3 regions of the Paenibacillus favisporus genome follow, and region 3 is predicted to be linked to each of the others. Evidence: predicted binding sites of a transcription regulator. Region 3 holds the regulator's gene; each other region holds the start of a gene.
What was found. The regulator Rex, encoded in region 3, represses fermentation and respiration genes when NADH is low (regulators of the CRP and FNR family bind a similar motif). The targets are predictions, from matches to a motif close to TTGTGAAATATTTCACAA.
Positions count from the first base shown of each region.

Region 1: qoxA (cytochrome aa3 quinol oxidase subunit II) is a predicted target of Rex. The motif match lies at 8,093-8,110, and genes of this name have one in related genera.
Region 2: ABID47_RS12125 (DUF3147 family protein) is a predicted target of Rex. The motif match lies at 5,177-5,194, and genes of this name have one in related genera.

Region 1 is NZ_JBEPLV010000007.1:306,387-317,256, forward strand. Features, by position in the region: gene ABID47_RS27730 (MDR family MFS transporter) at 1-747, shown strand, start outside; gene arsC (arsenate reductase (thioredoxin)) at 891-1,310, opposite strand; gene ABID47_RS27740 (arsenic transporter) at 1,337-2,632, opposite strand; gene ABID47_RS27745 (ArsR/SmtB family transcription factor) at 2,723-3,049, opposite strand; gene ABID47_RS27750 (MarR family winged helix-turn-helix transcriptional regulator) at 3,207-3,656, shown strand; gene ABID47_RS27755 (hypothetical protein) at 3,792-3,980, shown strand; gene ABID47_RS27760 (arsenite methyltransferase) at 4,033-4,845, shown strand; gene ABID47_RS27765 (DUF2339 domain-containing protein) at 4,974-6,959, shown strand; gene ABID47_RS27770 (HAD family hydrolase) at 7,098-7,820, opposite strand; gene qoxA (cytochrome aa3 quinol oxidase subunit II) at 8,245-9,195, shown strand; gene qoxB (cytochrome aa3 quinol oxidase subunit I) at 9,223-10,870, shown strand, end outside.
Region 2 is NZ_JBEPLV010000002.1:905,341-916,210, reverse strand. Features, by position in the region: gene mobA (molybdenum cofactor guanylyltransferase) at 87-710, opposite strand; gene adhE (bifunctional acetaldehyde-CoA/alcohol dehydrogenase) at 815-3,421, opposite strand; gene hpf (ribosome hibernation-promoting factor, HPF/YfiA family) at 3,683-4,228, opposite strand; gene ABID47_RS12130 (DUF3147 family protein) at 4,374-4,772, opposite strand; gene ABID47_RS12125 (DUF3147 family protein) at 4,788-5,150, opposite strand; gene ABID47_RS12120 (fibronectin type III domain-containing protein) at 5,435-8,035, shown strand; gene ABID47_RS12115 (hypothetical protein) at 8,120-8,431, opposite strand; gene ABID47_RS12110 (hypothetical protein) at 8,762-9,040, shown strand; gene ABID47_RS12105 (serine hydrolase domain-containing protein) at 9,065-10,420, opposite strand; gene ABID47_RS12100 (hypothetical protein) at 10,563-10,870, opposite strand, start outside.
Region 3 is NZ_JBEPLV010000001.1:662,507-673,376, reverse strand. Features, by position in the region: gene ABID47_RS03295 (DnaD domain-containing protein) at 1-639, opposite strand, end outside; gene asnS (asparagine--tRNA ligase) at 660-1,955, opposite strand; gene ABID47_RS03285 (acetate/propionate family kinase) at 2,000-3,208, opposite strand; gene ABID47_RS03280 (3-hydroxyacyl-CoA dehydrogenase family protein) at 3,205-4,077, opposite strand; gene ABID47_RS03275 (AAA family ATPase) at 4,202-5,704, opposite strand; gene ABID47_RS03270 (hypothetical protein) at 5,704-6,228, opposite strand; gene ABID47_RS03265 (cell wall elongation regulator TseB-like domain-containing protein) at 6,691-7,209, opposite strand; gene ABID47_RS03260 (amidohydrolase) at 7,251-8,585, opposite strand; gene ABID47_RS03255 (redox-sensing transcriptional repressor Rex) at 8,539-9,225, opposite strand; gene dinG (ATP-dependent DNA helicase DinG) at 9,342-10,870, opposite strand, start outside.

The sequences.
Region 1 (10,870 bases), on a different contig from region 3:
ATTATCCCGCTGCATTTGTTCCGTAACCGCAATGTGGTCGTGCTGTCGCTGCTGGTCTTTATTCTCATGCTTGGTCTGATGGGCGGCATCGCCACCTTCCCGTACTTTGCCCAAAATGTGATGGGGCTGACACCGACGCAGTCTGGTTATCTGATGCTGGCGTTTATGGCCGGCGCCATTCCGTCGAGCATCGTTAACGGATTTTTAATCACCCGGGTTCCATACCGCAATCTGTTTATCATTTGCTTTATCCTGCCGGTCATCGGCATCTATCTGCTGACGCAGCTCGGCATTCACACGTCCGTGGTGTATATCGTCGCTTCGTTCTTTATTCTGGGCCTCGGCCTCGGCGCCCTGTTCGGTGGCGACAATCTGATCGTGCAGGAATCGGTGTCCAAGGAAAACAGCGGCATTGCGCTCGGCACCGTGCAGCTGATCCAATCGCTCGGCACGACGATCGGCCTCAGCGTCTTCGGCAGCCTGCTTGCCAAGCATATCAAGGATGGCGTCTCCTCCATTGCCGGACAGCTTCCTGAAGGAAGCGCAGAGCACCTGGCTACGGGAGGCATCCCGGCAAACCTGGCGCCGGACTTGGTGCTGAAGGTGCAGACCGTCTTTGTGGACGCGTTCCAAAACTTGTTCGGCATCGCGTTCGTGTTTATCCTGGTCTCCTTTGTGATCACCTGGTTTTTGAAAAAGGGAGTGCTCACCAGCAAGGAAGCGGCGGCCGAGTCGGGACACAGCTGAGCCGGCTGGCCGTAGTTCTAAACTTATAAATGTGGCTGAACGCTTCTCTAGCCATACATGGCAATCCAAAATAAATAGCGACAGTCTTGGGATCAAAAATCTCCCCGGACTGTCGCTATTTCATTTCCAGCTATCCGCTGTTTCTATTCCCCCGTTTTGGCAAATCGCTCGATTCTTTCGCCAATCTGATCGCGTACACGTTGAAATACGGCCCACTTCTCTTCCTCTGTACCCTGGGCTTTCGCCGGATCGTCAAATCCCCAATGCTCACGTCTGACTTGCGGCGGTGTGACGGGGCATTTGTCAGCCGCATCGCCGCAGAGGGTCACCACGAAATCAGCCTCGTTAAGGAGTGTGGGATCAATGATATCAGAGGTTTGACCGGAAATATCAATCCCTGCTTCTTCCATGGCTTTGACGGCATTGGGATTGAGCCCGTGAGCTTCAATGCCCGCACTGTGCACATTCCAGTCGTCACCCAGGTATTTTTTCGCCCAGCCTTCAGCCATTTGACTCCGGCAGGAGTTGCCTGTGCACAAAAAGTAAATTGTTTTCTTGTTCATATGAGCTGTCTCCTTGGATATAAAAATTATAAAATCGCCAACCACAAATACAGGCCCAGCAGCGTAATCAAAAGGGTAGGAATCGTCAGGATAATGCCGGTTCTAAAATACGTCCCCCAGGAGATTTTGACCCCTTTCGCGGACAGCACATGAAGCCATAGGAGTGTCGCCAGTGATCCAATGGGAGTCATCTTCGGCCCTAAGTCGGAACCGATGACATTGGCATACGCCAGAGCCTCTTTGATGGCATCGGTGGTGTGGGTGGATTGTATGGCCAGGGCATCAATCATGACGGTAGGCAAATTGTTCATTACAGATGACAGCACGGCAGATATAAAGCCCATTGAGATCGTCGCCGCAAACAATCCCTGATCAGCAGCCGACTGAATGACTTGAGCTAATAAGTCCGTCAGCCCGGCATTCCGCAAGCCATACACCACCACATACATGCCAATGGAGAAAAAGACGATGGCCCACGGGGCCCCCTTAACCACATCCTTGACCGGAACGATTGGACTTTTTCTTGCCATAAGCAAAAAGAAGATCGCGATGACACCAGCGACGATGGATACCGGTATATTTAAAAATTCGCTCGCAAAGTATCCAGCCAGCAGAATGGCAAGCACAACCCAGGACAATCTGAACATTGCAGGATCCTTGATCGCATCCTCCGGGTTCCTTAGATCGGCGGCATCAAACTTCGCGGGGATGCTCTTTCGGAAGAACAGGTAGAGAACGATGATGCTGGCTCCTAGAGCAAATAAATCCGGGATGATCATATGGCCGGCGTATTCCATGAAGGAAATACCGAAGAAGTCAGCAGACACGATATTTACGAGGTTGCTGACAACCAGCGGCAGTGAGGTCGTATCTGCAATAAACCCGCTGGCGATAATGAACGGGAACACCTTCTTTTCATCAAATCTGAGCGCCCGCATCATCGCGAGAACGATCGGCGTTAAGATCAGCGCAGCACCGTCATTTGCAAAAAATGCAGCCACAACAGCACCGAGGAACGAGACATAAATAAACATCCGCAGACCGCTGCCGCGGGCGGCCCTTGCCATATGGAGCGCAGCCCACTCGAAAAATCCGATGCTGTCCAGAATAAGCGAAATAAGGATAATGGCTACAAAAGCGAGCGTAGCATTCCATACGATTTGCGTGACATCCCAAACGTCCTGGAACCGGACCACCCCAAGGAGCAGAGCAAGAACTGCGCCTCCGCAGGCTGACCACCCGATCGACAGGTTTTTGGGCTGCCAGATGACGAGAACTAATGTGATCAAAAATATGACGCAAGCCAATACAACGGTTACCATTTCAACCTCCGTGCGAACTGTCGCTGATCTTGTTTGTAAACATTCGCGAATCATTATATAACTATGTACTTATATGATCAACAGATAAACTTACTTGCACGCGGAAGTTAAATGTTGTTTGTTTAATGCGGATAATATCTTTTGGGAATCGGGCGTGTGATCCAATACAGCCTTGATATACGGTTTATCATCTGCATTTAAGGAGTAGTACACCCATTGTCCACGCTTACTTTCCTTCACCAGTCCCTGAGATTTCAGCTTTCTTAAATGCTGGCTTACCGCAGGCTGGGAAACCTCCAGGATCTCAACAAGCTCACAAACGCAAAATTCCCGGTCCTTAAGTAAGGATAATATGGTAAGGCGGGTGTAATCGCTTAGCAGCTTTAGCTTATCCGACATTTCGCGAATTTGTTCCATCAGGGTCCCTCCTTTTCGTGATATATAAGCGGATGATTATATGATATGATGATGAGAAATAAATATCAAATCCATAAAAATGCATCCTTACCCCAAGAAAACATTTGCATATTGCAAATAAATACAGTATAAATGAATCACGAGGTGAAAAAACGCCATGGAAAGCACTCGCGAACTATTCCAAATCATGACCCGCCGCTTTGGCTTACTCAATAAAAATTGCTGTACCGTGGGTGGGCACGATCTCACACCGGTTCAAAGCCACATTTTGTTTGAGGTCGACCGCCAGCATCATCCTTCGATCCAACAGATCGCGGAAACATTAGGCACCGATATCACAACATTCAGCCGCCAGGTACAATCACTGATCAAAATGAACCTGATCAAAAAGACGCCTGATCCTACAGATCGCCGGGTTTCGACGCTCGCTCTAACGGTTGAAGGGAAATACGTCGCCGCCACCATCGACCATCAAATGAACGCTTATTTGGATGATGTATTTTCTTTTATGACCGAGTTTGAGAAAGAGACCGTTCTCCGGTCCATTAAATTGATGAATGAAGCGATGGCCAAATCCGATTATTGCTGCAAACCGATGCTAGGGTAATTTTTTTTACCTTTCAATACTTGCAATTTGCAATTAATTTTCATCGTGTGCAATCCTTTGATCTGATGTCAAATGGCTTTGCTGCTTCCAGCAGCGGGTCATTCAACATACACAACCCTTTAAGGAGGTCCTTCGATGTACGATCACTTTTACACCGCCGAGTACCTGATGAAAATGAACGAACAGCAAGTGCAAAAAACGGCTCGGCAGGCATGGAAATGGTCCGCGGAAAAACCAAAAATGGGCCGGTATAAGTTCCTGGACTCTGTCCGTAAAGCGAAGACAGTTCCTTGCTGCTCTCCACCCATTCAGGCTTGCTGCTAAAGTGCTGCTGACCATTGAATCGAATCCAAACCTATTCTAAGGAGTGTTATCCATGTCAAAGTTAACGAATGATGAAATCCGCCAAAACGTGCGCAGCCGATATAAGCAGATTGCCGTTGCCGAGATGAATGCCGGATCTTGCTGCCAACCGGACAACAGCCAAGCCAGCTGCTGCAGCACGCCTTCCGATTTTAATTCGATCTCGAGCCGATTAGGTTACTCTGACGACGAATTAAACGCGGCGCCTGAAGGCGCAAATCTTGGATTGGGATGCGGTAACCCGCAGGCGATTGCTTCTTTAAAGCCTGGTGAAGTCGTGCTGGATTTGGGAAGTGGCGGCGGATTTGACTGTTTTCTGGCATCGCGCCAGGTGGGAGATACGGGTAAAGTCATCGGCGTTGACATGACCCCCGAAATGGTCAGCCGTGCTCGCAGCAATGCAGTGAAAGGCCATTTCAAGAACACCGATTTCCGTCTGGGAGAAATTGAGCATCTTCCCGTAGCCGATCACACGGTTGATGCTATTATTTCGAACTGCGTGGTTAATTTATCTCCAGATAAGCAGCAGGTGTTTCACGATTCTTTTCGGGTGCTAAAAAGCGGAGGCCGGCTGGCCATTTCGGATATCGTTACTACAGCAGATTTACCTCCTGAGATCAAAAACGACCTGGATGCATTGTATTCAGGCTGCATTTCAGGGGCTTCTTCCGTCAGCGAAATTGAAGCGATGCTTAGACAAAGCGGGTTTACAAACATTAGCGTTGAACCTAAGGATGAGTCCAAAGCTTTTATTAAGGATTGGGTTCAAGGATCAAATATTGAGGATTACATTGTTTCGGCTGTCATCCAAGCCACCAAGCCTTAAGCTGGTGGAATGCCGTTCTGTTTACCCATGTCCACCCATATTATGGCTCTTGTTCCAGCCGAGATGTGTTATATTAGTACCATCTCGGTTAAATACATAATTATGGAATTTTTAGGGGTGAACAGCTATTGGATTTGGAAAGAAGGATTGAGCAGCTCGAAGCGAAAATGAAAGCGATGGAGCTGGAGCTGAACGAACTTAGACGGGAGAGGCCGGGGATGGGCGATCCTCGTCAGCAGCCGGCGAATCCGGGAGCCCAGGCCCAGCGGCCGGTGCAGCCGCAGGTTCCGCCTCAGGCTCCCTATGCGTCGCCGCAGGCACCGGGCGCTGCATACCCGAACCCGCCTGGGGCACAGCCTTACCAGGGGCATCCAGGCCCGCAGCCGATGCCTGGGCGGCCGGGCGTGCCGGGGTACCCTGGAGGTCCCGGCGTGGGGCCGTATCCGGGCCAGCCGGGAACCGCAGGTTACCCGGCGCAGGCAGGCCCGCACCAAGGCCAGCCGGGCCAAGGGCGGTATTATGGCCAGCCCCGTCCCGCCGGGCCGCAGGCCCAGCGGCCGCCCAAGCCGTCGAAGCCGCCCGTGGACTGGGAGCATGCCATCGCTCGGGTGTGGCTGCCGCGCGTGTTTATCGTCGTGCTGCTGCTCGGCGTCCTGTGGGGCTTTATCGCTGCCGTGTCGGCGGGGTATCTGACGCAGCCGGTACGCTGCCTTCTCGGCCTCGTTGCCGCCGGCGCCATGTACTTCTTCGGGGAGCGGCAGGTCCGGGCGCAGCGGGAAGGACTGGCGCAGGTGCTGCTCGGCGGCTCCGTCGCTGTGCTCATGCTGACCTTTTTTGCGGCGCATCATCTATATGAATTGATTCCGTCCTGGTTAGCTTTCCTATTATATATCTTGTCCATCGTTCTGGGGGTGTGGACCGCCGTAAGACGCCGCTCCCAGACGCTCGTGATCATTATGACCGTCGGCGGTTATCTCATTCCGTTCCTGGTGAAATCCACGGAGCCGAACGCCTGGATCGCCGCAGGTTTCGAGCTCGTCTTTTCCCTGGCGATGACGGCGCTGTCGATCCGCTATGCTTACCGCGCCGCTTACTTCGTGTCCATCGGCGTGCTGCATCTGCCGCTGATGATTCTATACATGGCAGGCGATTTCGAAGGCAGCCGGCATGTCTTCCTCGGCGCGGTATTCCTGCAGCACGCCCTGCTGCTCGTCCTCTCGCTGGTCCGTCCGTACCGCCACCGCGTAGACGAGACGGTATCGCTCATGACCGGCTTCGGGCTGGTCGTGCTGTGGATTTACGCTTTGTACAATCAGGCGGGCGGCCCCGGTCCCGAATCGATGATGATGATCATCTGGGCCGTCATTTACAGCCTGATCGCCCTCTGGCGGGTGATGAGCGGCCGCGTTCCCCACGAATACATGGCGATCGCGACCTGCGCCTGGCTCGTTTGGCTGGTTGAAATCGTCAGCCGGGAGGCACTGCCGCTGTCTGTTCTGATCGAGGCGTCCCTGGGGCTAGGCCTCGGCATCCTGCTGAGAAGCCGGATGCAGCAGATCACGTCCGCCATCCTGTATTTGTTTGGGGGACTGAGCATTCTGCAGCTGATCATTCACGAGATCCTGTCGATCGAAACGCTGTCCTGGATCGCGCTCCTGGCCAGCCTGGCAGGCTTGTCGGCGGTCCTCCGCAGACATATGGCCGAAGAATGGCAGCGTAAAGTACCGGATATTCTGATGTGGTCCGCCGCGCTGCTGTCTATCGTCTTCCTGACGGAAGTGACCTCGGTCCTGACGCGGAATCTGTCGTTCGACCTGCAGCATTTGATCCTGTCGGCCGAATACGCGCTCTATGCGATCATCGTTATTATTTACGGCGTCATGGTGGGTAAATCGATGGTCCGCCTGGCCGGACTGATCGTCCTGCTGATCACGCTGCTCAAGGTCATCTTCTTCGACCTGCCGGGCGTGTCGCTGGCCGTGAGGGCGATCCTGTTCATCGGTCTGGGCGTCGCCGGCATCGCTGTTTCCCGAATTTTGTACAAACGCAAAGGGGCCGATCCCGAAGCACCTTCGGGACCTCCGCCGGGCCCTCCGTCGCTCCCGCCGGAATAAATACGAAATGACCGCGTCTACTTGACTCAAAAAGCGATGGCACGGGAGCCATGCTTATCGATTTCCAAAAAAAAGGGTGCCTGCACATCCCCGATGGATGCAGGCACCCTTTTTTTCATGAAAACAGCCAACCACCCGCTAGCCACCCATCAGAACGGATCTCAGCTCCCCGTAGCCCCCCAGAATATGATGGGGCTGATGTCCGGTCGCAAACGGCTCGACCTTCCGATGGTTAAACCAAACTGATGTCCACCCCGCCTCCAGCGCGCCGATGACGTCGTTGTTCCAGGAGTCGCCGATGTACCAGCTTGCCCTAGGCTCCGTTTCCGTCACCTCGTTCACATGCCTGAACAGCCGGGGATCCGGCTTGTCCATGCCCACCGCTCCGGACACGAATACCCGCTCCAAGCCCACCAGCTTGTCCAGCCCAAGCGCACGGACTTTGTTCATTTGGTGTTCCTTTGGGCCATTGGTGATCACGCCGACCACATCGCCTCGCTCCTGGAGTTCCCGGATCAGCTCCTGCGCCCCCGGAAACAGGCGAATGTCGAACTGCCCCTCCAAATAAGCTGCCTGAATCGCAGCCGCCTGCTCCCGGTCCACATCGATGCCGAACTCCGCAAGGGCCAGCTGAATCCGCTGCTCGCGCATGTCCTCCAGATCATCCGCATTCGCCGGATCATTCACATGTCCATGCCGGGCCGACAGCAAGTCGCTGTAATGCCGGAACCGGTGGTATACTTGTTCATAAGGAAAGCCGTCCGGCGGCGATATCAAGCGATCGAGCGCCTGCCGCAGCGGTTCCAGATGGTCATACAGCGTATCGTCCACGTCAAAAAATACCGCTCTTTGTTCATCCATTTTCTTGTTCTCCCCCATCTGCCTGTCCGCGATCACATGCCGGCTGCTGCCCGCATTAGCCCTCATATTGTACCATACAGCGGGCTTTTGGGACGCCTCAGCCGCTGTTTCAGCAGGAAAAAATCCGGCTATCGGCTTATGATAAGCCCTTTCAATTGTGACGAAACTGGCAACATTGACAAAGCCTTGTGCAATTTTGAACAAAAATGAAAATCCCCGATTTTCAGCGATTACAGTGATTTTTCGCACAATTTGAGGTTTTTTTAAAAATCATGTGAAGATGTTCACAGAATTATTGTAAATGATTTACATTTATTACTTTTGTTGCATTTGTTTTCACTTCCCCGGATTACTAAGCTATGGCTATAAGGTTCATTATTTAAAGACAAATTCAGCTACATGTAACGCTAGAAAGGAGCTCACTGTGAAGAAAAAAAGATGGTTATTTTTTGGTTTATTTGTATCCATCATGTTGCTGCTTAGCGGATGCGACTCGTCGTCACTCATCGTGCTAGATCCGAAAGGTCCGCAGGCAAAAACTCAATCCAGCACGATTATTTTCTCCATCCTGATGATGGCTTTCGTCCTGATTGTGGTTTACATCTTGTACATCATCATGCTGACCAAATACCGGGCAAGCAAAACCAGTGACGATTATATCCCGCCTCATATAGAAGGTAACAAATGGCTCGAGTTCACCTGGATTGCGATTCCGGTTATCATTGTGGCCATTCTATCGGTTGTCACGGTCAAAACGACCAGTGCGGTGGAAAGTGTTCCTGCCGGTTACGAGAATCAGAAGCCGCTTGTTATCTATGCCGCATCGTCCAACTGGAAATGGCACTTCAGTTATCCTGAAGAAGGCGTTGAAACGGTGAACTATGTGAATATTCCTACAAACCGGCCGATCGAGTTCCGCCTGTATTCTTACGGACCGATTACGAGCTTCTGGGTGCCGCAGCTTGGCGGACAGAAGTACGCCATGAGCGACATGGTCAACACGCTTCACCTGCTGGCCGACACACCGGGTTCCTTCATGGGACGTAACTCCAACTTCTCCGGTAAAGGCTATGCGCAGATGGAGTTTGAGGTACAGTCCATGAGCGCCGGAGACTTCAGCAAATGGGTCGACGACGTGAAGAAAACTGCACCTAAATTGACTGAGGCCAAATTTAACGCGCTGCTGAAAACCTCCTACGTTGGACGGGAATCCTTCTCTTCCACGCACCTCGGGTTCAACCCGCCGCCTGAAATGGATATGTCCGAAGGACATCACGGCAGCGGCAGCAGTGACAAAGATTCCGGCTCGGAAACGATGGATCATTCGGATATGAGCAATATGGAAGATATGGGGTCCATGGAACATGGAAACTAACATCTACTGGAAAGGAGACCTACCTGCATGAAATGGGACGAATTTTTTGTTACCGGTGAGCCGATGATCTATGCTGCCATGGTCAGTATCGTCGTCGTTTCCCTCGCCATCCTGATCGGCCTGACCTATTTTAAAAAGTGGGGCTATCTGTGGCGCGAATGGCTCACAACGGTTGACCATAAGCGGATCGGGGTCATGTACATCCTGTCCGCACTCATCATGCTGTTCCGCGGCGGGGTCGACGCCCTGCTGATGCGTACGCAGCTCGCGGCTCCGGAAATGAAGTTTCTGGATGCGCAGCACTATAACGAAATCTTTACAACGCACGGCGTTATCATGATCCTGTTCATGGCGATGCCGTTCGTTATCGGACTTATGAACGTTGTCGTTCCGCTGCAAATCGGGGCGCGCGACGTAGCTTTCCCTAGACTGAACGCCGTCAGCTTCTGGATGTTCTTCTTCGGAGCGATGCTGTTCAACATTTCCTTCGTCATCGGGGGATCGCCGGATGCCGGCTGGACCGCATACTTCCCGCTGGCGAGCCTGGAGTTCAGCCCGACCGTAGGTAACAACTTCTACTCTCTGGCCCTTCAGATTTCCGGTATCGGTACGCTGATGACCGGCGTCAACTTTATCGTAACGATTCTGAAAATGCGTGCGCCAGGCATGAAACTGATGCGCATGCCGATGTTTACCTGGTCCGTCCTGATTACGAACGTTATCATCCTGTTCGCATTCCCGGTTCTGACCGTTGCCCTTGCCCTGATGATGTTCGACCGCATCTTCGGCAGCCAGTTCTTTACGATGGCGAACGGCGGTATGGATATGCTCTGGGCCAACCTGTTCTGGGTATGGGGACACCCTGAAGTATATATCGTTATTTTGCCGGCCTTCGGTATATTCAGTGATATTATTTCCACGTTCTCGAAAAAGAACTTGTACGGTTATAAATCGATGGTTGCCAGTATGGTAGTCATCTCGCTCCTGTCCTTTATCGTATGGGCTCACCACTTCTATACGATGGGCGCAGGCGTTATGGTCAACGGCTTCTTCTCCATCACGACGATGGCGATTGCCGTACCGACCGGCGTCAAAATATTCAACTGGCTCTTTACCTTGCAGAAAGGTAAAATCTCGTTCACGACACCGATGCTGTACGCGATGGCCTTTATTCCGATCTTTACGATCGGCGGCGTAACCGGCGTCATGCTGGCGATGGCCAGCGCGGATTACCAGTACCATAACACGATGTTCCTGGTTGCCCACTTCCACTATGTATTGATTCCGGGTACCGTCTTCGGGGTTCTGGCAGGCATGTACTTCTGGTTCCCGAAAATTTTCGGTTTCCGTCTGAACGAGAAGCTCGGCAAGACCGCCTTCTGGCTCATCGTCGTCGGCTTCAATACGGCCTTCCTGCCACTGTTCTTCCTTGGACTGAGCGGCATGACGCGCCGGATGTACACGTATTCGGCCGACACCGGCTTTGGCCCGCTGAACATGGTGGCTACGATCGGTGCCTTTATCCTGGCCATCGGCTTTGTAGTTCTGTGCTACAACTTCTACTGGAGCTTCCGTTACAGCCCTCGCGACGAAAACGGAGATCCATGGGATGCACGTACGCTGGAATGGAGTACGCCAAGCCCTGTGCCGGTGTACAACTTCGCCAAGGTACCTA
Region 2 (10,870 bases), on a different contig from region 3:
CTTTCATGTTACTTTTTTCACAGGTTAAAGACAGTGATTTTTCTCACTCTTTTCACTTTTCTCACCAACTTCGCTGCCGCATATTTTTATTTGAACGATGTTGATCCTTTCCCTTCGTCAGCCAAAAATTCGGTCAGCGCATCTCCCCAAGCATCTTCGAGTGTGCGAACAAAGCCGCCGTCCATGCCTTGATATCCGAAATCCGTTTCCGCAACCGTCAGATAACGAAGCTGGCGAACCAGACCATCAGCTTCCGTATGGCCGCTCTCCAGAAACTGCCCAAAATACACGGCGCAGGAGCGTTCATAAATACCGTGAAGCGGATGGAGCCTGCCGCCGATCATCGGCAGGACGGCGTCGAGCCCGTCCTCCAGCCTCAGCGCCATCAGCTCAGCGGCGTCGGCCGAGGGATACGGCATGTGGCACCCGATGATCCACACGGCCCGGTGTTTAGACAGGGAGAGGCCCGCGTGCATGCCGCCAAGCATTCCTTTTCCGACATAATAATCCGTGATGATCCGGATATCCCGGTCCACCTGGCGAAGCAGCGGCCGGGGATCGTCCGTCACGATCGTAATCTCGCCGCAGCACTTCCGCATTTCACGGATCTGCCGCTGCAGCAGCGTTTCTCCTTGAATCATCCGGAATAGGGTAGGTGCGCCTTTCGTAGAACCATGATTGCCGCCTGCCAAAATAACGCCGGACAGCATATGAATCACTCCTTTCCACTGCTATCAACGCACATCACAATCCTGAGACAAGAAGGCTGCCGACGAATTCGGTCGGCAGCCGGCTGGGTCATGCGGTGCAGCTCCTAGAATTTGCCGTAGAAGGCGTTCCGGTAAACGTCCGCCAGTTCGCTGACCAGCGGCATCCGCGGGTTGGCCGTCGTGCACTGGTCTTCGAACGCACGGTCGGCCAAATAATCCACTTTGGCCTCGAAATCGGCCGGATCAAAGCCGAGATCCTGGAATTTCTCCGGAATGCCCAGCGACTGGTTCAGCTTACGCACCGCCTCGATCAGGCTGTTGACGCCTTCCTCTGTATTCCGGGACGGCAGGCCGAGCATCCGGGCGATTTCCGCATAGCGCAGGTCGGCCACGAAATGGTTGTATTTTGGGAACGACGCAAACTTCGTCGGTTTCTGCGCATTGTACCGGATGACATGCGGCATTAGGATCGCATTCGTCCGCCCGTGGGCCGTATGGTACTGGCCGCCCCACTTGTGGGCCAGGCTGTGGTTGATGCCGAGGAAGGCGTTGGCAAACGCCATGCCGGCAATCGTCGACGCATTATGCATCTTCTCCCTGGCCAGCGGATCCGCCGTGTGGAAGGACTTTTCCAGATTTTCAAACACCAGCCGGATCGCATGAAGCGCAAGCCCGTCGGTGTAATCGCTCGCCATGACGGAAACGTACGCCTCGATGGCATGCGTGAGGACGTCCATGCCGGTGTCGGCCACCGCCGTTTTTGGCAGGCTGTACACGAATTCCGGGTCGATGATCGCCACGTCCGGCGTCAGCTCGTAATCGGCGAGCGGATACTTCGTATTCCCTTCCTTCTTGTCCGTGATGACCGCAAAAGAGGTTACTTCCGAGCCGGTACCCGAAGTGGTCGGGATCGCGACAAACTGGGCCTTTTCGCCAAGGCGCGGGTATTTATAGACCCGCTTGCGGATATCCATGAACTTCTGCTTCAGCGAATGGAAGCTGGTGTCCGGATATTCGTAGAAGAGCCACATCGCCTTGGCCGCATCCATCGGGGAGCCGCCGCCGAGTGCGATAATGCAGTCGGGCTTAAAGCTCTCCATCAGCCTCGTGCCGCGCTCTACCGTCTCGACGGACGGATCCGGCTCCACGTCGGAAAACACTTCGAACGCTACCGGGTTGACGCGTTTGCGCAGGTAGTACTCCACCTTTTCGACGTATCCCAGCTTGACCATCATCTCGTCGGTGACGACCAGCACACGGGAAATGTTCGGCATTTTCTCAAGGTACTGCGTCGCACCCTTCTCAAAATAGACCTTCGGCGGAACCTTGAACCACTGCATGTTGACCGTCCGGTAAGCCACGCGTTTCACGTTAATCAGGTTCACCGACGTGACGTTGGACGTCGTCGAGTTGTGTCCGTACGAACCGCAGCCGAGCGTCAACGACGGCAGGTTCGTGTTGTAGATGTCGCCGATCGCCCCATGCGTCGAAGGCGAGTTGACGATCACGCGCCCGGTCTGCAGGCGGTTGGCGAACGCCTGGATGACGGCGTCATCGTTCGAATGGATGACAGACGAGTGTCCCATGCCGCCGAATTGGACCACTTCGGCCGCGCGCTCGATGCCCTGCGCCGCCGTCTTGACCTTATAGCAGGCCAGCACCGGGCTCAGCTTCTCAGCGGACAGCGGGTAGGCCGGACCGACGCCCGCCAGCTCGGCCACGAGGATTTTGGTGTCCTGCGGCACCTGAATGCCGGACATTTCGGCGATTTTTACCGCCGGCTGGCCGACGATGACCCCGTTTACCGCGCACTTCTCGCTATTGATGACCAGCTTGGACACGGCCTCGGTTTCGGCCTTGTTCAGGAAGTAGCAGCCGCTGTCCTTCATCAGCTTCCGGACCTGGTCGTACACCGGCTCCTCGATAATGACCGCCTGCTCGGAAGCGCAGATCATGCCGTTGTCGAACGTCTTCGAGAGAATCAAGTCGGTCACGGCCTGCTTCAAATCCGCAGACTGCTCAATGAAGCAGGGAACGTTGCCCGGTCCGACGCCAAGCGCGGGTTTGCCCGTGCTGTAGGCGGATTTCACCATCGCCGAGCCTCCGGTTGCCAGCACGAGCGCCACGTCGGGGTGGTTCATCAGCAGCTGCGTCGCTTCCAGGGACGGCGTTTCAATCCACTGCACGCAGTGCTCCGGCGCACCGGCCGCCATTCCGGCGTCACGCAGCGTGCGGGCTGCTTCTGCGCTGCACTTTTGGGCGGAAGGGTGGAAGGCAAAGATGATCGGATTGCGCGTCTTCGTTGCGATCAACGTCTTGAACATGGTCGTGGACGTCGGGTTCGTCACCGGTGTAACACCGGCGATGATGCCGACCGGCTCGGCGACCTTCTTGTAGCTCTCAAACGCGTTCTCCTCGATAACGCCGACCGTCTTGTCATGCTTGATGCTGTGATAGATGTATTCCGTCGCGAATATATTCTTGGTGATTTTGTCCTCGTAGACGCCCCGGCCGGTCTCCTCGACCGCCATCTTTGCGAGCGGCATGTGCCGGTCCAAACCGGCCAGCGCCATCGCCTGTACGATTTCGTCAATTTCCTCTTGATTCATGTTCAGGTACGCTTCCTGCGCCTTCCTGGCGCGGGCGACCAATCGGTTCACTTCTTCATGGGCGGAGTTCTTTGTTTCCAGCTTGCTTTCTTTAACAGCCATCGTTTTCTCCTCCTTGGAGACCTTTACCGGTCCCTCATCTCCTTGATGAGTTCATCCTACTGGAACCCCAGGGGGGCTAACTATGACATTACTCACATCGATCTAAAAAATTTTAAAGGTCCGAAAAATGCGGTGCCTAGGCGCTTATTGCGAAATTCTATCGTCTAAACAAAAAAAATACCGAATGGAGCTATGGCTCTCCATTCGGCGCAAAGGAATAGCAGTTAGGAGTCATCAAGACTTGAAGACAACAAACCTGGCTTAATCAGCAAAGAGGTGCCCGTAAGTGCCGTCCGCCCTGCGGTAAACGACTTCCTCACGGTTGGTATCCCGGTTCAAGAACAGATGGAAGCTGTGGTCCAGCAAATTCATCTGCAGCACGGCTTCCTGCAGATCCACCGGCTTCATCACGAGCCGCTTTTCTTTTGCAATGACAAAGGCTTCCTCCGGCGCTTCGGGTTCCGGCTGTCCGCCGTCCTGAATGCCGGTGCCGACCGAGCGTCCGTGGCTGCGCAACTTGCGGCGCGCCCGCTCCTTGTACTTGCGGAGCTTGCGGTCCAGCTTATCCGCGGCCTGGTCAATGGCGGCATACATGTCCGCATCCTTCACTTCGACCCGAAAGACCATGCCGTGATAGGGAATGGTAGCCTCAACGACATGCTCCTGTTTCCGGGCCTGCAGCAGCAGGGTGACATGGATGGTCACCGTCTCGTCAAACCAGGATTGGGCCGAACCGATCTTCTGCTCGGCATACGCCTGGAGTGCCGGTGTCACTTCAAAATGTTTGCCATGAATGTGTGTAGCCATGGGATCTGCCTCCTTCAACGGGAAAGGACTCTTGCATGACCTTATTGTAAAACGGCTGGGCACCCTGTGCTGTGAAAAATATCACACCAACTCGGAAACGTCCCGCATCCCTGCGCATGACTGATCCTTAACGCAAGTCGACCATTTACACATGCTTGGTCTGTTTTCGCGGCAGCCGGTGCATATGCTGGATTTTTTGCACTTTCTCCTTCACTTTCAGCAGCGCAAACGAGCCGGCAAACCAGCCTATAAGTCCCAGCATCAAGCTGGGCCACCAGACGCCGGTTATTTTCAGGGCATACCAGACCGTCACGACGCAGACAGCGCAGCCGGTCATCCCGTATACCGAACCTCTGGCAACCGCGGCCGCCTTTTCCGAGCCCTGACTGAGGCCGACCATCAGCACGGCGACGACCATCACGGCGGGAAACGCCGCAAAAATACCGCCAAGCGCCTTCCACGGCAGCAGGACCGACGCCATATAGCTCAATACGACCGCCAGGCCGCCCAACACGAACCGAAGCAGCAGCTCCCGTAATTTCATTTCCTGTTTCCCCCTTTACAAGCTGAACAGCACATAGGATATCGTGAACGAAACGAGCAGCCAGCCGCCTACGGACAAGGTCAGCCCCTTCTTCCATCCTCTGCTGGTGCACAAGTAACCTGCCGCCGCGGCGCACGCTACATTAATCGCCATACCGATCAAAGCGCCTTGGGACAAATCAATCGAATGGGCGACCAGTTCTCGATCCCCGTAATCGAACCTCATCGTCAGCAGAGCCGCCAGAAAAACGGCGGGAAACGCGGCAAAAATGCCACCGACGGCTCCTCCCGCGCGTTTGGCAATAAGCGATGCCGCCACCACGGCTGCGCCTCCCAGAAGGAACCGCAGCAAAATGCCTATCAGCGATAGATGAGCCAGAGCCATGTCAATCTCCCCTGTCCATTTTGTGAAAACAATCACTAACTTAACCGAACCCATCATAGCACAGGGCTGGATCAGCTTCTGTAATCTGCATCACAGCCAATACGGAAAGATCTACAGTCATTTGCCGTTTGATCGCGCTTATTGATTAGACCGCATTTTTAAGTTCTGTTTCCGCTATCCTTTCCGTATATTTACAGGGAATGGCAGGCCGGCCGCCTTCATGATGGCTTACCCAAAAGTTAAAACGCTTTAATTTTTAGTTCCGAAAGGAGAGTTACATGGCTGCAATTTTAGGCAAGACGAAATTTCTCTCATGGATTTGGCCGCTGTTCTTTATCGTGCTGATGTTTCCTTTTTATGGGACGGTCCGGGCAGAGCAACCCGCTCACGACTCCGTCGTTCTGTCGGAATGGATTTTTGATGATTCAGGAGATAGCGGCGTATTTCCGGCTACGGGCGGCCTATTTCAGACCGTTTCCAGCTTCCGGAACGTCGGCGGCTACTTCGAAGATTATGACAGCGGGCAGCATTCCTTGAGCTATCAGGGCTGGGACAGCGGCAGCGAAAAAAAATATTGGCACGCTGTCTTGTCAACGAAAGGATACAAACACATTGCGCTGTCATCGGAGCAGACCTCCACCGGCACGGGACCGCGTGATTTCAAGGTTCAACTCAGCAGCGACAATCAGCACTGGGAGGATGTTCCGGGAGCTGAGCTTAAAATGGCTTTAAACCGTTTCAACTGCCCTGCAGATGCATGCAAACTGACGGATGCTCCCCTTCCCGAGGCAGCGAATGATCAGGATGTCCTGTATATCCGCTGGATCGTCAATTCCAACACAAATACCAAGGGAACTCAAGGAATCGGCAGCACAGGCTCGAGCTTGATCAAGGATATTCGGATCACGGGGTCCCCCATGGACGGCGGCGGCCCGGCCGAAACGCCCACAGAAATGCGGTCCGTTTCCCCTCAGCCGGGTGCCGTCGGGGTGGACCCTTCGGCTTCAATCAGCGTAACGTTCAACAAGCCCGTCTTGATCAACCCGGACCTTTCCGTCATTTTGACGGATCCTCAGGGAACGCTGGTCGGATCCGTCGCGGCGGAAGTCCTAGACCCCGTCACGCTGAGCATTAAGCATCCGGCTTTGTCAGGCGGCAAGACCTATACGGTACGCGTGCCCAAAGAGCTCATAACGGGCAGGGACGATCGGGTCCCGCTGGAACAGGACATCTCCTGGAGCTTTACCGTCCGGAATCCCCAAGACCCCCCTACCGTTCCGAAGCTGATCAATATGACCTTGACGGGCGATACCAAAACTACCCGGTCGTTTGGATGGTATACGGATGCTCCGTCCCCGTCCGTCGTGCAGATTGCTGAAGGCTCCAGAGGATCGGGAGGTCCTTTTCCGGTAAGCGGGACGATGACCTTCCAGGGCACGACGGAAGAAATCCAAACTTATGTCACCAAAGGGGACCGGAAAGCAAACAAGAAAAAGAAATTTTACAGCCATAAAGTGACAGCAACCGGACTGCTTCCGGGAACATCCTATCAATATCGGGTCGGCAGCGGCTCAGCGGACAGCTGGAGTTCTGTTGGAAGTTTCACGACGGATGCAGGGAATCAGCCGTTCCATTTTATCGCCGGATCGGATTCCCAGGCCTCCAGCAAGAGGGATTTTGAACCTTGGGCGGATACTTTCAAAAAAGCTGTTCAGACGATCGGCGATCCGAAGTTTCTGATCAATGCCGGGGATCTTGTGGATAACGGCGACCTCGAAGAGCAGTGGCAATGGATGCTCGGACTTGCGCAGGATCAACTGCTCCATGTTCCGATCGTGCCTGTCGTCGGCGGACATGAGGTTCAGGATTATGATGGCGACGAGACGACGCCGAACTCCAACTTCTATTATCATTTCCATCTGCCGAAACAGGTGGTCGCCAATACGCATGACGGGTCGGTGTACTCTTTTGAGTACGGAAATGCCCTTTTCCTCATCTTCAACTCCCAGTACGCCGGGGAACTCACAAACAGCGGCAGCATTAAGGAGCAGGATCAGCAGTTTGCCGAACAGGTGGAATGGATGAAATACGTTGTGGCCCAAAGCGATGCCAAGTGGAAATTCGTCGCTTTCCATAAAGGCCCCTATTCCGCCGGGGACAATGCGGGGGAATGGGAGGACGACCGGGTCCAATTTTACAAAAAGGTCCTCGTCCCCGCCTTCGATCAAATGGGAATCGACATGGTTTTCGAAGCGCATGACCACATGTACATGAGGTCCTACCAAATGCTGAACGACAAAGTCGTCCCAGCAAGCCAGATCACCTATGATGAGCAAGGGAACGCGGTCAATCCCAAAGGAACGGTCTACCTGATGTCCAACGCTTTCGGGGATAAGTTCTATACGAAATATCCGGGGTACAACGACTATTTTGCGGCAAAAAATACCCAGCCGAACAAAAAAATGTTTACCGATGTGTCGGTCTCGTCCGATGTTCTTCACATCAAGGCTTATACCGCCGCCAAAAAAGACGAAGCCTCCGGGAGCAGCGGCGTCAAGCTCTACGACCAATACAGCATCAAGCGCACGGACACCAAGCCTTTGAGGGTCGAAGACGCGAGCGTTCAGGCCAGCGGCGGCAAAGCGGTTATCCGCTGGAACATGCCGGCTGCAAGCGGCGAGGCCGTCAAAGGTTTTTGGATCTATGAGAAGAACGGCAAAATCAAGCCATACTGGAACGCTTATGTAACCGCCCAGCCCGGTAAGACAGAGTACAGCCTGACAGTCAGCAATATCAAGGCATCCGGCAATTACGAATTTGTCATCCGTTCCGCCGGCAATCGCATGAATGCGGATCCGGTAGAAGTCAGCTTCCCGTAAAATGCAAGAGCCCGGGGAATTGGAGTTTCCCCGGGCTTTTCGACAGAGTTGTCATTTTTAGATCGTATATCATGTATGTCCAAATCACACCCAACCCAGGAACAAAATGCATATCCATGCCAGCAGCTCTTGAATACGGAGGCTGGCGCCGAAATCGCCGATGCTCTGCCGTATCTCTGTTTCGGGCTGCTCGAGGCCGTAGGCCTCCCTTAGCCGCTTCGCTTCCTCATCTGAAAGCTTGGGGGATACAGCCGGGCTTGTGACGATGGATATGGGAGCGTGTTTTGTAAGGATCGGCCCTTCCCATGACGATAACCCCGAAGCTTGAACCGCCTCCAAGTTTGCCGGAAGCCAAAGGGCGCAAATCAGCATCAAGGTAAAGATTTTTTGCATCATGACAACTCTCCATTTACGAAAGGTTAACGTCAGTGACGGCTGCAAGCCGTCATCTTGAAACTATTATAATCGTAGACGAGCTCTGTGGCACACGTATTCTATGAAAAAAATTGATCCTATCAGCTTTGCCCCCGAACGGCCGCCGTATTGTCGGCATAAGCACTAAAAAGATCCTTGGCATGATCGCCAGGATCTTTTTATCCACTGCTCCCTCAGGGTTTCACAGGTTCATCAGATTTTTGCTTGTTAAAGGCTTATCGAACTAGAGACAATTCTAGTTTAATTGTGGTAACATTTAACAAAAATAGAATCGGAGGAACTCACTAATCTATGCTAAAGTACATCGCTTTACCTATCATCTTTGCCGTTTGTTTTGTTCTTATCCAAACCGGCATTCAGACAGGCCTCGGCATGTATATGACCCAAAAACATACGGCGAACATGATGGCCGCCTATGATCCAAACGGTGCGGAACCCCTGCCGTCCACGGTTGAATTCGGGTCCGACCGGCCGCGGATTACACCGCAAAAAATAACGGTATGGTTGATCTCTCTCGTGATTTCGGCCGCCGCTGCGTTCCTGTTTCACCGGCTTGTGTTCAAAACCTGATGGCGGCCGCGGCTGCGCTGACGATCAGGATCGCGCAATAGAATCGGCAAGCCGATCCTTCATCAAACGCAGCTCTTCATCGTCCGGATCCATTGCTAACGCCAGATTAACGATGGCCGCGGCTCCGTCCGGTTCCCCGCCTCGAAGCAGTCTGCCGGCAATGCCCTGAAAGCCGAAGTCGAACTCGTACGGTACATAACCGAGCTTGGAGCGCTGCTCGCTGCCCGCCTTGTATACACTCAGGGCCGAGTCTATTCCTTCCGTGGCCAATATGCCGGCTGCATGCATCGTCAGCGAACGCGGAATCACTTCGACCTGCTCCCCAAGCAGCACATCCAAGATGGCGTTGTTGACCTGATGGAGTCCAAGGTAATCGGTATTGAACATGAGAGTTACCGCGATACCCGGTTCGGGCAAGACGACCAGATTGGAACGAAATCCCGTGTCCGATCCGCCATGCGCTTTCGCTTCCAGCCCCTTATACGGTCCCATGAACCAGCCCAGGCCAATGTTCCGGTAATAACCAAAATCGTCAGCCGGTGCATGGCTTTGCCACAGCTCCTCAATGCTGGACGGCTGCAGAACAGGTGCAGTGCCCCATTTTCCCCCGTTTAAGTAAGCCGCCGCGTAGCTGCACGATTCCGCCGCACTCGTCAGCAAGGTGGAGCTTGGCCCATGCGCCCGGTTATACGGATAGATGCGACTGACCTTCGCTCCAAAGGAAGAGCCCATCCCCATTATGTGCGGGGCGGCAAGCAGGCCCTGATCTGCATCCGGCATCGTATAGGTGCTCGTTTCCATGCCAAGCACATCCAAAATATGCTCATGCATGTACTGTTCAAAGGAAACCCCCGAGACCTTCGCGATGACATCACCGAGAATCTCAAAGGCTATGTTGCTGTAAGCATATGTTCCCTTAACGGGTTCCCATAACAGCTCTCGGTTCGATACGCTGCGAACGTAACGCTCCAGCGCTCCTGCATCCAACTGAGGCCGATCCCATTCATAATCATCCTCATCCGGCATGCCGGAGGTATGGGTGAGCAAGTGCCTGATCGTGATATCCCGATAACGCGTGTCCTCCAGCCTGAAGTAAGGCAGGTACGCCGTCACTTTCTCATCCAGCATGATTTGTCCGCGTTCCACGAGCTGCATAACCGCCGTAGCCACATAGGTTTTGGAAATCGAGGCCATGTGAAACAGCGTGCTCTCATCCACCGGGTCTCCGGTCTCCTTACTTTTCACACCAAATCCTTTGGCGTAGACAGGCTCGCGATTGTACACGATGCCTACAGCCATGCCCGCCGCCGCGCCATCCTGCGCGATATAATCATTCAGCAGCTGGTCCAGCCGCTTCGTTATTTGCTCTATGTTTGGCATCCTAAAGCCTCCATGGATCGAATATTTGTATTCTGTTGTCAGCAACCTCATACTCTTACCAATGGAAGCACCGCCTTCCTGGATTTAACATCTTCAGCGTATCACCTCGGGAAGGGGGCGGCAATGTACAGCATCGCTATAATTAATTTTTATTATCGATGGCCACTAACCGCTTATTGGCCAAATCCAACCGGTATAACACGTCGCGGGTGTCTTCTTCGGGAGTCCCGGCTACGATCGGGGGATGGACCACCAAGCGGTCGTTTTCGATGTGCGGAGAAGGCTCTATTTCCGAATACACGAGTTTGCCGCCAGCATGCCCCTTTTGCATGACTTTTAAAGCTGTGGCCTCGCCGCTGCTGCGGTCGATCGCAAACACGTACGCCTCCATTCCATGACCCGACTTATACTGAGGCGCAAGAAAGTAAACATCCGCGTCTTGGAAACGTA
Region 3 (10,870 bases):
ACTACGCACCCGGTTGCGGCTCCATTCCAGCAGGATCCGGTCTATGTACCGAAAATGGACCTTGCCGGCAAAGACCGCCTCCTTCAGCGCCATGCGGATGAGCTCCTCAGGGTAACGGTCCTGGTCCATCCAACCCGAAATCGTTTCGCATTCCATCGGTGAGAGAGGACGGCCGAATTCCTTTTCGAAAACGGTAAACATATTGCTGCTGTCCGTCTCCGGCTTGGCCGCCTTCTTCGTCCGTCTGTTTGCTGCCTGGGTACGCTGCTTCTCCTCGCTCGCCAGGCACAGGCTCAGCTGATGATACAGACCGGACAAGTTGTACCGTTCATATTGAATGCCGCGCAGCTCGTCCAGCTCCTCATCGATGGCGATGAACCCTGCCCTCATCAGCTTCTGCAGCGACTCCGCAATCGACTGGGCGCCGGATCCCGTAACCTCCTCCAGCTCCTCCATCGTCGGAAAGTCCTTCTGCTCGACCTGCTTGAACGCAATCAGGTGAACGAGCAGCATCGCTTCGCTATCCGTCAGCTTCAGCTTGCGGTAATGGCGAAGCAGCACATACGGAATGACCGCCATGCCTGCCCCGAGTCCGGATGATGCTCCCTCGGCCCATGTCTTCCAACCTGCATTATCCATGAGCTCCACCTCTTCCGGCATTATGGGTACAAGCGGTACAGCGTCCGCGGGAACGGGATCGTCTCGCGCACATGATCCAGACCGCAAATCCAGGCTACCGTCCGTTCCAATCCAAGACCAAATCCGGAATGCGGCACGGTTCCGTATTTACGCAGGTCCAAGTACCATTGGTAGGCGTCCGTGGACAGCTCATGCTCCTTGAAGCGTTCCTCCAGCAGCTGCGGATCGTCGATCCGCTGCGAGCCGCCGATAATTTCGCCATATCCTTCCGGAGCGATCATGTCAGCACACAGCACGACGTCCGGACGGTTCGGATCCGGCTTCATATAGAACGCCTTGATGCCGACCGGATAGTGCGTAATGAACACCGGCTTGTCGTAATTTTCGGCAATCGCTGTTTCATGCGGAGCGCCAAAATCCTCGCCCCAAGGGATATCGAAGCCTTGTCCATGCAAAAATTCGATCGCTTCATCGTACGTGATGCGCGGGAACGGCGCCTGGATGTTCTCCAGCTTGGAGACATCGCGTCCTACCGCTTCCAGCTCTGCCCGGCAGTTTTTGACGACGGACTGCACCACATGCGTAATAAACTGCTCCTGCACACGGAGGCTCTCTTCGTGATCCGTAAATGCCATTTCCGGCTCGATCATCCAGAACTCGATCAAATGGCGCCGGGTTTTGGACTTCTCAGCACGGAAAGTCGGTCCGAACGAATACACCTTACCGAGGGCCATCGCCGCGGCTTCCATGTACAGCTGACCGCTCTGCGTGAGATAGGCGTCCTCCTCGAAGTATTTCGTATGGAACAGGTTCGTGGTCCCTTCGGCCGACGTCGGCGTCAAGATCGGCGGGTCCACCAGGGTGAAGCCGTTCTGGTCGAAGAACTCCTGCACAGCGCGGATAATTTCAGCGCGGATCACCAGGATCGCCCGCTGCTTGGACGATCTGAGCCACAGGTGGCGGTGATCCATCAAGAAGTCGACGCCATGCTCTTTCGGCGTAATCGGGTAGTTCTCCGTCAGATGAATGATTTCTACATCCGTGACGGTCATCTCATAGCCGGACGGACTGCGCGGTTCCTCGCGCACGACGCCTGTGACATACAGGGAGCTCTCCTGCGTCAAGCTTTTCGCGTCCTCCCACACTTTATCCGTGACTTCGCTCTTGACGACGACGCCCTGGATGTATCCGGTGCCGTCGCGCAGCTGCAAAAATTGAATTTTACCGCTGGAACGCTTGTTGTTGATCCAGCTGCCAATCGTGACGGTTTCACCCACGTGCTTGCTTACGTCACGAATTACACATTTGGTGGCCATGCCTCAATCTCTCCCTTAACTTTACTTGCCTGTATCCCTTCAGCCTAGGCGTTCAAGGATTGAACGATCCGGTTGGTATCGCGGGCGATCACCAGTTCCTCGTTCGTCGGAACGACCAGCACTTCCACCTTGGAGTTCTTGGAAGAAATGCGGCGCGGTTCGCCGGAACGGACGGCGTTCAGTTCTTCGTCCAATTCCACGCCCAGGTAAGTCAAATTTTCGCATACTTTTTTACGCAAAACAACCGAATTCTCACCGACGCCCGCCGTGAAGACGATCACGTCCACACCGTTCAGCGCGGCAGCATATGAACCGATGTACTTGCGCAGACGGTATTCGTACATGTCAAAGGCCAGCTTGGAATGGGCATCGCCCTTCTCCATCCCTTCGGTAATTTCGCGCATGTCGCTGCTGATGCCGGAAATGGCCAATAGACCGCTGTGCTTGTTCAGCATGGAGTTCACTTCGTTGACCGTCAGCTCTTCCTTGTTCATCACGTAAGGAACGATCGCCGGATCCAGGTCACCACTGCGTGTACCCATCATCAAGCCTTCGAGCGGTGTCATGCCCATGGACGTGTCAACCGATTTTCCGCCATCTACTGCGGTTAGGCTGGCCCCGTTACCGATGTGGCAGGTAATGATCTTCAGATCCTCCAGCGGCCGGCCCAGGTACTCCGCTGCAGCTTTGCTGACAAAATCATGCGAGGTGCCGTGCATACCGTACCGTCTGACTTTGTATTTGTTGTACAGCACTCTCGGAATGGCATACAGATAAGCCGTCTCCGGCATGGTCTGATGGAAGGCGGTATCAAACACGACAACCTGCGGAACGCCAGGCATATTCGCCTCCGTTGCTTTGATCCCCAGCATGGATGCAGGGTTATGAAGCGGCGCCAGATCGAACAGCTGGCGGATTTTAGACTTGGCTTCCGCATCCACCAGAGCGGATTCCTTGAAGAATTCTCCCCCGTGCACGACCCGGTGGCCGACCGCCTGGATTTCATCGACGGATTCGATCACGCCGTTCTCTTTATCCGTCAGCAGTGCAAGCACTTTGCGGATCGCCGTCGTATGCTCCAGAATTTCGCTGACCTCAGTCACGTCCGGACGGCCGGTAGGTTTATGGGTAACGATGGATGAGTCCATGCCGATCCGTTCTACGAGTCCTTTTGCAAGTACGCTTTCGTCTGTCATATCATACAGCTGGTATTTCAGCGAAGAGCTGCCAGCATTAATTACCAAAATTTTCATACGCGGTCACCATCCTTGTCATACTTGAAGAAGCCTACTCCCGTTTTCACGCCCAAATGCCCGGCACGAACCATTTTCTTCAGCACGATGGACGGGCGGTATTTCAGTTCGCCGAACTCGCGGAACATGCGCTCCAGAGCGGCCAGGACCGAATCCAGACCGAAGCGGTCCGCCATTTCGAGCGGTCCGTGCTGGAACGAATAGCCGATCCGCATAGCATCGTCAATATCTTCCGCGGAGGCGACGCCTTCCTGCAGGATATGCAGCGCTTCGTTAATCATCAGGCAGATCATGCGGCTCGTCACAAAGCCTGGGGACTCATATACCATGATCCCTTTCTTGTCCACGACTTCCTCCACAAAACGCTTCGTTTCCCCGAACGTGGAATCAGAAGTCTTCAAGCCGCGGATAATTTCCACGAGATCAACTTTGCTGACAGGATGGATAAAGTGCAGGCCGATGACACGCTCCGGATACATCGTCGTGCTCGCAAGCTCCGTTAAGCTGAGCGTAGAAGTATTGCTGGCGAGAATAATATGATTAGGACACACTTGATCCAGCTGGGCAAATACTTCCTTCTTCGCTTCAAGATCCTCCGAAATGGTCTCAATGACCATATCGCAGCTTCCCAGCTCGGCAAAATGGACCACCTTTTGGATCCGGCCCAAAATGAGCTTTTTCTCCGCCTGGGTGATCGCCCATTTCTCAAGCTGCTTATCGAGACTCGTTTCGATCATGCTGTACGAATAATCGAGTTTCTCCGGCGTTTTCTCGACCAGCAGAACGTCCAGGCCTCTGGCGGCCAGCATTTCGGCTATGCCTTGGCCCATCGTCCCCCCGCCGATAACACCAATTTTTTTAAAGTACATGTTTCTGCTCCACCTTCCATGGTCTTCTATATTTATTGTACCCTTCTTGTCGAAAAATACATTTACGACCCAACTTATAATAATAACGCAGCATTAAAAAAAAGTAAAAAAAAGAGCCAGCGCATCAGGCTGGCAGTAGTGAAAACTCATGAAACAGCTTGCGGAATTGTTCGCCGGACAGCGTTTCTTCTGCCAGCAAAATGTCCAGAGATTTGTCGAAAATGATCCGGTGGTTCTCCAGAAGGCTGCGGGTTCTGCCCATCAGGTCTTCCAGAATCTCATTGTTCACCTTCATCAGCTCTTCTGTCGTAACCATATCCATGTTTACGATGCCAAGAGACGTAAGGCCGGATCTCATCATCGTCTTGACGATGTCGAGCGCCTGTTCAAAGTCGTTGCTCGAACCGGTGCTGCGTCCGCCGTAGAAAATTTCCTCCGACGCCGCGCCGCCGAGAGCGATCATGATCTGCTCTTCCAGGAACGATTTCGTGTACAGGTACTGCTCCGACTGCGGGTTATGGCGCACGTAACCGAGCGCCTTGCCGCGTGGGCTGAGGGCCACTTGGCTGACACTGCCCGGACGCACCAGCTCTGCCATGATGGCATGTCCAAGCTCATGGATGGCGACGCGTTTCTTCTCTTCGATCGTCGATTCACGGTCGGTGCGCTCACCCATCATCACCTTGTCGATGGACATGGACAGATGGCGCTGCTCGATCTCTTTCAGACCTTCGCGCATCGTGTAGATCGCGGCTTCGTTCATCACGCTCTCCAGTTGGGCGCCCGAGAAGCCGTAAGATTCCTCGGCGATTTTATCGAGGTTGACCTCCTCGTGCAGCGGCTTATTCTTCGCATGCAGCTCCAGGATGTGCTTGCGTCCCTTCTTGTCAGGCAGGTCCACCTGAATATGACGGTCGAACCGTCCCGGACGAAGCAGCGCGCTGTCCAGCATCTCCTTACGGTTGGTCGCCGCAATCAAAAGGATTCTCGGGCTGTCCGACGAATAAATGCCGTCCATCTCGGTCAGCAGCTGGTTCAGCGTCTGATCGTATTCGCGCTGCTGCCCGCCTTCGCGCTTGCCGCCGATGACGTCGATCTCATCGATGAAAATGATCGCGCTCTGCTTGTTCTCCTTGGCTGCCCGGTTTCTCGCATCGCGGAACAGATCCCGGACGCGGCCCGCGCCGACGCCGACGTACATTTCTACGAACTCACTGCCGGATGCGGCAACGAATACCGAATCCGTGTAATGTGCGGCCGCCTTGGCCATCAGCGTCTTCCCTGTTCCGGGAGGTCCTGTCAGCAGAATTCCTTTCAACGGGCGAATGCCGAGCTTCTGGATTTCATCATGACGGATCAGGAAGTCCAGTGCCTCGCGCAGCTCCTGCTTGGCATTATCCTGGCCGCCGATTTCTTCAAAAGTGAGCTTCTTCGGCCCGCCCTTTTTACGCTTGCGTTCCGAAGCAGCACCTACCGTCAGTCCGCCTCTCATGTTGGTCATAAACAGGAGTCCGCCGATCATCAGTCCGGCGATAATGAGAGGGATGACATTGACCCCTACAAAAGCTAAAAAAATGAATAATACCGGCACAAATCCGATCAAAACTTCCTTCAGCAATCTAGGCATTATTCCCACACTCCCATCTTGCCGGGATCACGGGGCAGAACAAGAAACTTGCTTGAGCTGCCGTCCGTCAGCGTAATATAGACATTTTTCGTGTCCATTTCGGCTTTCGTCTGAATTCCGGTACCCTTAGCCAGATCCTGCAGCTTGACCGGAATTTCCGTATAGCGCTTGTTTTCCATCGCTTCGGCTACAGAGAACATCGCTTTATCCCAATACTGGTTCAGCTTGTCCGATGAATGATCCACAAAATCGAACTTCAGCGCCCGGGTGCCGACGACGGATTTGCCTTCGGTGGAGATTTTATCCGCCAAATCAGCCAAATTTACATTCGGCTTCAAATCGAGTTTCAAATCCACCTGATCGCGGGTAATATTAAAATGTGCGTTATTCACGCCCTGATAATTGCTGACGATTTTTTGCAGCGGACCCTGCAGGGTCGTTTGCCGATAAAAGAACCAGCCGCCAAACAGTACGGCAACCGATACAACAACAGTTATAATAATAGGCAATGGACGCAATTTCACTTGTTGTCCCCCTTTCGAAATGGCAAAGCAAAAAAACTAAACTTTAGATGACAAAAATAAATATTTCGTTAGCGGTTCAAGTCCATTGTTCGGTCACCATGCTTCTGTTCAGCCCGATTCGATGGATGGTTTTGCGCTTGTCGCGAAACACAAGCATCTCTTCGTTTGATCCACGCATCTGACCGCACTTCTATATACCATGTTTTTCGATAAAGAGCAGAAAAGTCTTCTTCCAAGCTGAAGCGGGCTTCTGAATTTTACTGAAAAACGCTATCCTCTAATTATAGTACAATCCGGGCTGTTCGTCATATATATCTCTTCAATACAAATAAGAGTATATCACATTGTATATACTAAATCGAAGGTAAAGTGTGAATATATTTTAAATATTATCCTTTGTAAGCCAAAGAACCCCATTTGAGGATGGGGTTCTTTCTGCATGATATGGCCGTTTAAACAAAATTATCGATTGGGCAGCGTGAACGGGCTGCCGATTTCCGCTCCGTCGCTGAACCGGTAAAATTGATAGTAATAGTGATCTTTCACCTTGTAGAACAGCTGCCATACGTATTCTCCGTTATAAACACCCGGTACGAGGCGCATATCTTTAATGCCGGGAATGGAGCTTTTGATTTTGGCCTTCATCTTCTCTTTGGACATACCGCTGCTCAAAAGCTCTTGATGCACGGTATTCTGGCCTTCCTTGGGTTTTCCCTGATCGGTGAACTGCACCCAGACCATGACCTCCTGGCCCGTCTTGTTCGTCCCTTCCACGACCCAGTAGATGCTGTTCTGGTCCCACACAGACTTTTGGGCATCAGTGACCGACACGATTCCGGCTTCCTGCTTCGCTTTGGCAATAGCGGTGTCCTTTTCGCTCCATTGATCCTGCAGCACGTAAATAAAATAACGGTAAGCGCCGAAAATGATCAGCAGCAGGGCGACAATGCCGAGAAAGATCCATTTTTTCTTGTTCTTCAACCTGAACTTCCTTTCTGAAAGGTGAGCTAATCATCCCGGTCTTAGCGGGAGAGAAGACCTTCAAAAGCCGCTTGGGCTTCCCTGCGGATGCGTTCCTCGTCCAAAGTGAGACAGCTGCCGTGCTTCACGACCTGCTTCCCGTCCACCCAGACGTGCTCAACGTCCTTCGCGCTGGCCGAATAAATGACGTGTGAAATGAAGTCCGTACGCGGCAGAAAATGAGCCTGATCCGTATTCACGGCAATAAAATCCGCCTTCATCCCGGCCTCTAGTGCACCGACTCCCTCCAGGAACAAGGATTGGGCTCCGTAGATCGTGCCCATACGCAGCGCTTCCGCGGCGGGAACCGCCGTCGGATCTCCCGAGACGCCTTTATGTATCAAAGCGGCAAGGCGCATTTCTTCAAACATGTCCAAATTGTTGTTGCTCGCCGCACTGTCGGTTCCCAGGGAAACCGTAATGCCTGCCTGCATCATGTCGGTAACGCGGGCCACACCGCTCGCCAGCTTCAGGTTGCTGCCAGGGTTGTGTGATACCGTCACGTGGTGCTTCGCCAAAATGTCGATTTCCTCATCTGTCAAATGGACCGCGTGTGCCAGAATCGTCGGCCGTGAGAACATGCCGAGCTTCTCCAAATGAATCGCCGGACGCGTTCCATAATCGCGTACATTCTGCTCCACTTCCGCCTTGGTCTCCGACATATGCGTATGCATCGGCAGATCCAGGTCATGCGCCGCCTGAACGAACTTCTCAATAAAATCAGGAGGGCATGTGTACGGGGCATGCGGAGAAATCATCGCTGTGATCCGGCCGTCTGCCTGCCCGTGCCAGTCCTTGGCGAACTGAATGGCTTCGTTCAGCTTGTGCCGCTGCACATCCTCCGGGCACAGACCGATGACACCGCGGGTCAGGGCTGCGCGCATGCCGGATTCAGTCACCACTTTGCCTACCTGATCCATATGATCGTACATATCGAGGAACGTCGTCGTGCCGCCCTTCAGCATTTCAAGCACGGACAGCGAAGTCCCCCAGTAGACGTCACTGGACGTGAATTTCGCTTCCATCGGCCACATTTTTTCCTGCAGCCATTCCTGGAGCACCATGTCATCTCCGTAACCGCGCAGCAGCGACATGGCGGTATGTCCATGGGTGTTGATCAGGCCCGGCATAAAAAATAAATGCGTGCCGTCGACGACCTGTACGCCCTCCTCCAGCTGCGGCTCCTCTTCACCGATATAGGTGATGCGGTCGCCCTCAATGACCATCCAGCCATGCAGTACAGGCTGCTCCGGCCGCAAAACGGCAAAGCTGCCGTTCTTGATTGCCCATTTAGGATTGGCGCTCCGGCTGCTCGAGCTCTTCAAATTGTCCGTCATCTTCCGTGTCGTCCTTTCCGTTGTTCAAATAATAAGCGAGGCTGAGCAAATCCGTCGTAAAATCGGCGGCGTGTATCCGAATGCTTGCCGGTGCCTTCAGAATCGTCGGTGCAAAATTCAGAATCGCCTCGATCCCGGCCGCGATCAGCTGATCGGCGACGTTTTGCGCTTCGAAATCCGGGACGGTAATGATCCCGATCCGGATATTTTTGCTTTGTATCGTTTCTTTCAGCTCATCCATGGCCTGTACCGTCAAGGTGTTGATGCGCGTGCCGATTTTGGACGGATTGGCGTCAAACACGGCTACGATCTTCATATTTTCCTTCAGGTAAAAGTTATAGTTGGACAAAGCTTGACCAAGATTCCCCGCTCCAACCAGCACCGCGTTGATCTGCTGGTCCAAATTCAGAATTTGACGGATCTTCTCGATGAGATAGGACACGTCATACCCTATCCCCTTACGGCCAAAATCCCCGAAATACGCCAAATCCTTGCGGATCTGCGCCGGGTTGAGATCCAGCTTCTGCCCGAGCTCCTGGGAGGAGACCGTGGCCACCTCCCGTTTGTTCAGCTCATTTAGATATCTAAGATATATAGGCAATCTGCGGACAACCGCCTCGGATATTTTCTCCGATTTCATGCATGTTCCCCCTATTGAACGGCTTGAATATTTATTTGGTTATATAGATTGAACTAAAGTTTTGCATTGAACTTCCTGTTCTAACCGCTTTAGTTCATTCTATCTAATGGACTCATTTAAGACACACCGTCCTGATGAAGCCATTCAGAGATACGCGGAACCATCTGGTCTGTCTGCATATGCTCCATTTTCGGTCCAGGCAGCGAGTACAGGAAGTACTTCCCGTAATACGATTCAATGACGCGCGTATCGTATACGATGACGATGCCCCGGTCATGGGCGGTGCGGACCAGCCGCCCGAAGCCCTGCTTGAAGCGGATGACGGCCTGCGGGACCGACAGCTTCATAAACGGGTTCTTCTTCTGGCGCTGCAGCAGCTCGCTCTTCGCTTCCACCAGCGGATGGTTCGGCGGCTGGAACGGGAGCCGGACGATGGCCAGGCACGTCAGTGCTTCACCCGGGATGTCAACGCCTTCCCAGAAGCTGCTCGTTCCAAGCAGCACCGAAGCGCTGCTGTCCGTAAACCGCCGGATCAGCTTCGTGCGGCTGCCGCTGTCTACGCCCTGTCCAAGCACGGCGATGTCGCTTTGTGCAAGGGCTTCTTTCAGCGGCTCGTATACCTGGCGCAGCATGCGGTACGAGGTGAACAGCACCAGCATCCGGCCGTGGGTCGCGATCGCGGCGTCCGCCAGTGAGCGGGCCAGCGTTTCGACAAACAGGGCGTCCCCGACGCTTCCCTTCACGCTTGGAAAATCCCGCGGGATGACGAGCAGCGCCTGGTCCCTGTACCGGAACGGGGACGGAAGCTGGACCGTCACAAGACGTCCGCTGTCCTGGTCCTCCTGCAGTCCAAGGTTATCGATCATATACTGGAACGATTTATCTACGGATAAGGTGGCGGACGTCAGGATGACGCTCTTTTTCTTGTCAAAAAACAGCTCCTTGAGCTGCTTGCTGACGTCAACCGGAACAGCGTACAGCTGGAGCGATTTGCTGCGGAAATGGCCGCTCGCTTCCATCCAGTACACGACGGTTTCGTCGTTCAGCGTCATAAAGAACCGGAGATTCTCCCGCTCGGAGCTGAGGTCCTTGAGCAGCCCGCCGATATCGGTGATCAGGCTGTCGGAACCGTAATCATCCTGCTCCTCCTTGTATTCGGCCAGCATCTTTTCGCCTTTGCGGACGATTTCCCCTACCGTGACAAAAATCTGGTTTTCGAGCGCCGCCAGCGTCTCCCACTCTTTCGGCTTTTTCCCCGGCTGAAGGCGTAGCGTATACTGGCCGCCGTCGCCGGGAGCAGCGTCGCTCCGTTCCGGAAGCAGGCCGAAGAGCAATTCGCTCAGCTTGTCCCAGTGCTCTTTGACATCGACCAAATCCTCGCTCATCCGGTCGATCACGGCGGTCCATTCACCGGCCTGCTCATAGGCCGACGATTGAAGCAGCTGGCGAAGCGCCGGCAGCTGCCCGCTCCGGGCGTCCTTATAGAGCCGTGTCAGCGTATGGACGACCGTAAAGTACTTCAAATGTAGTCCGAGATGCTTGCCGGCAACGTCTTCCAGGTGATGGGCTTCGTCGATCACGAGCCGCTCGTAGGAAGGCAGCAGCTGATGGCCTGCCTTGACGTCCGTAAACAGCTTGGAATGGT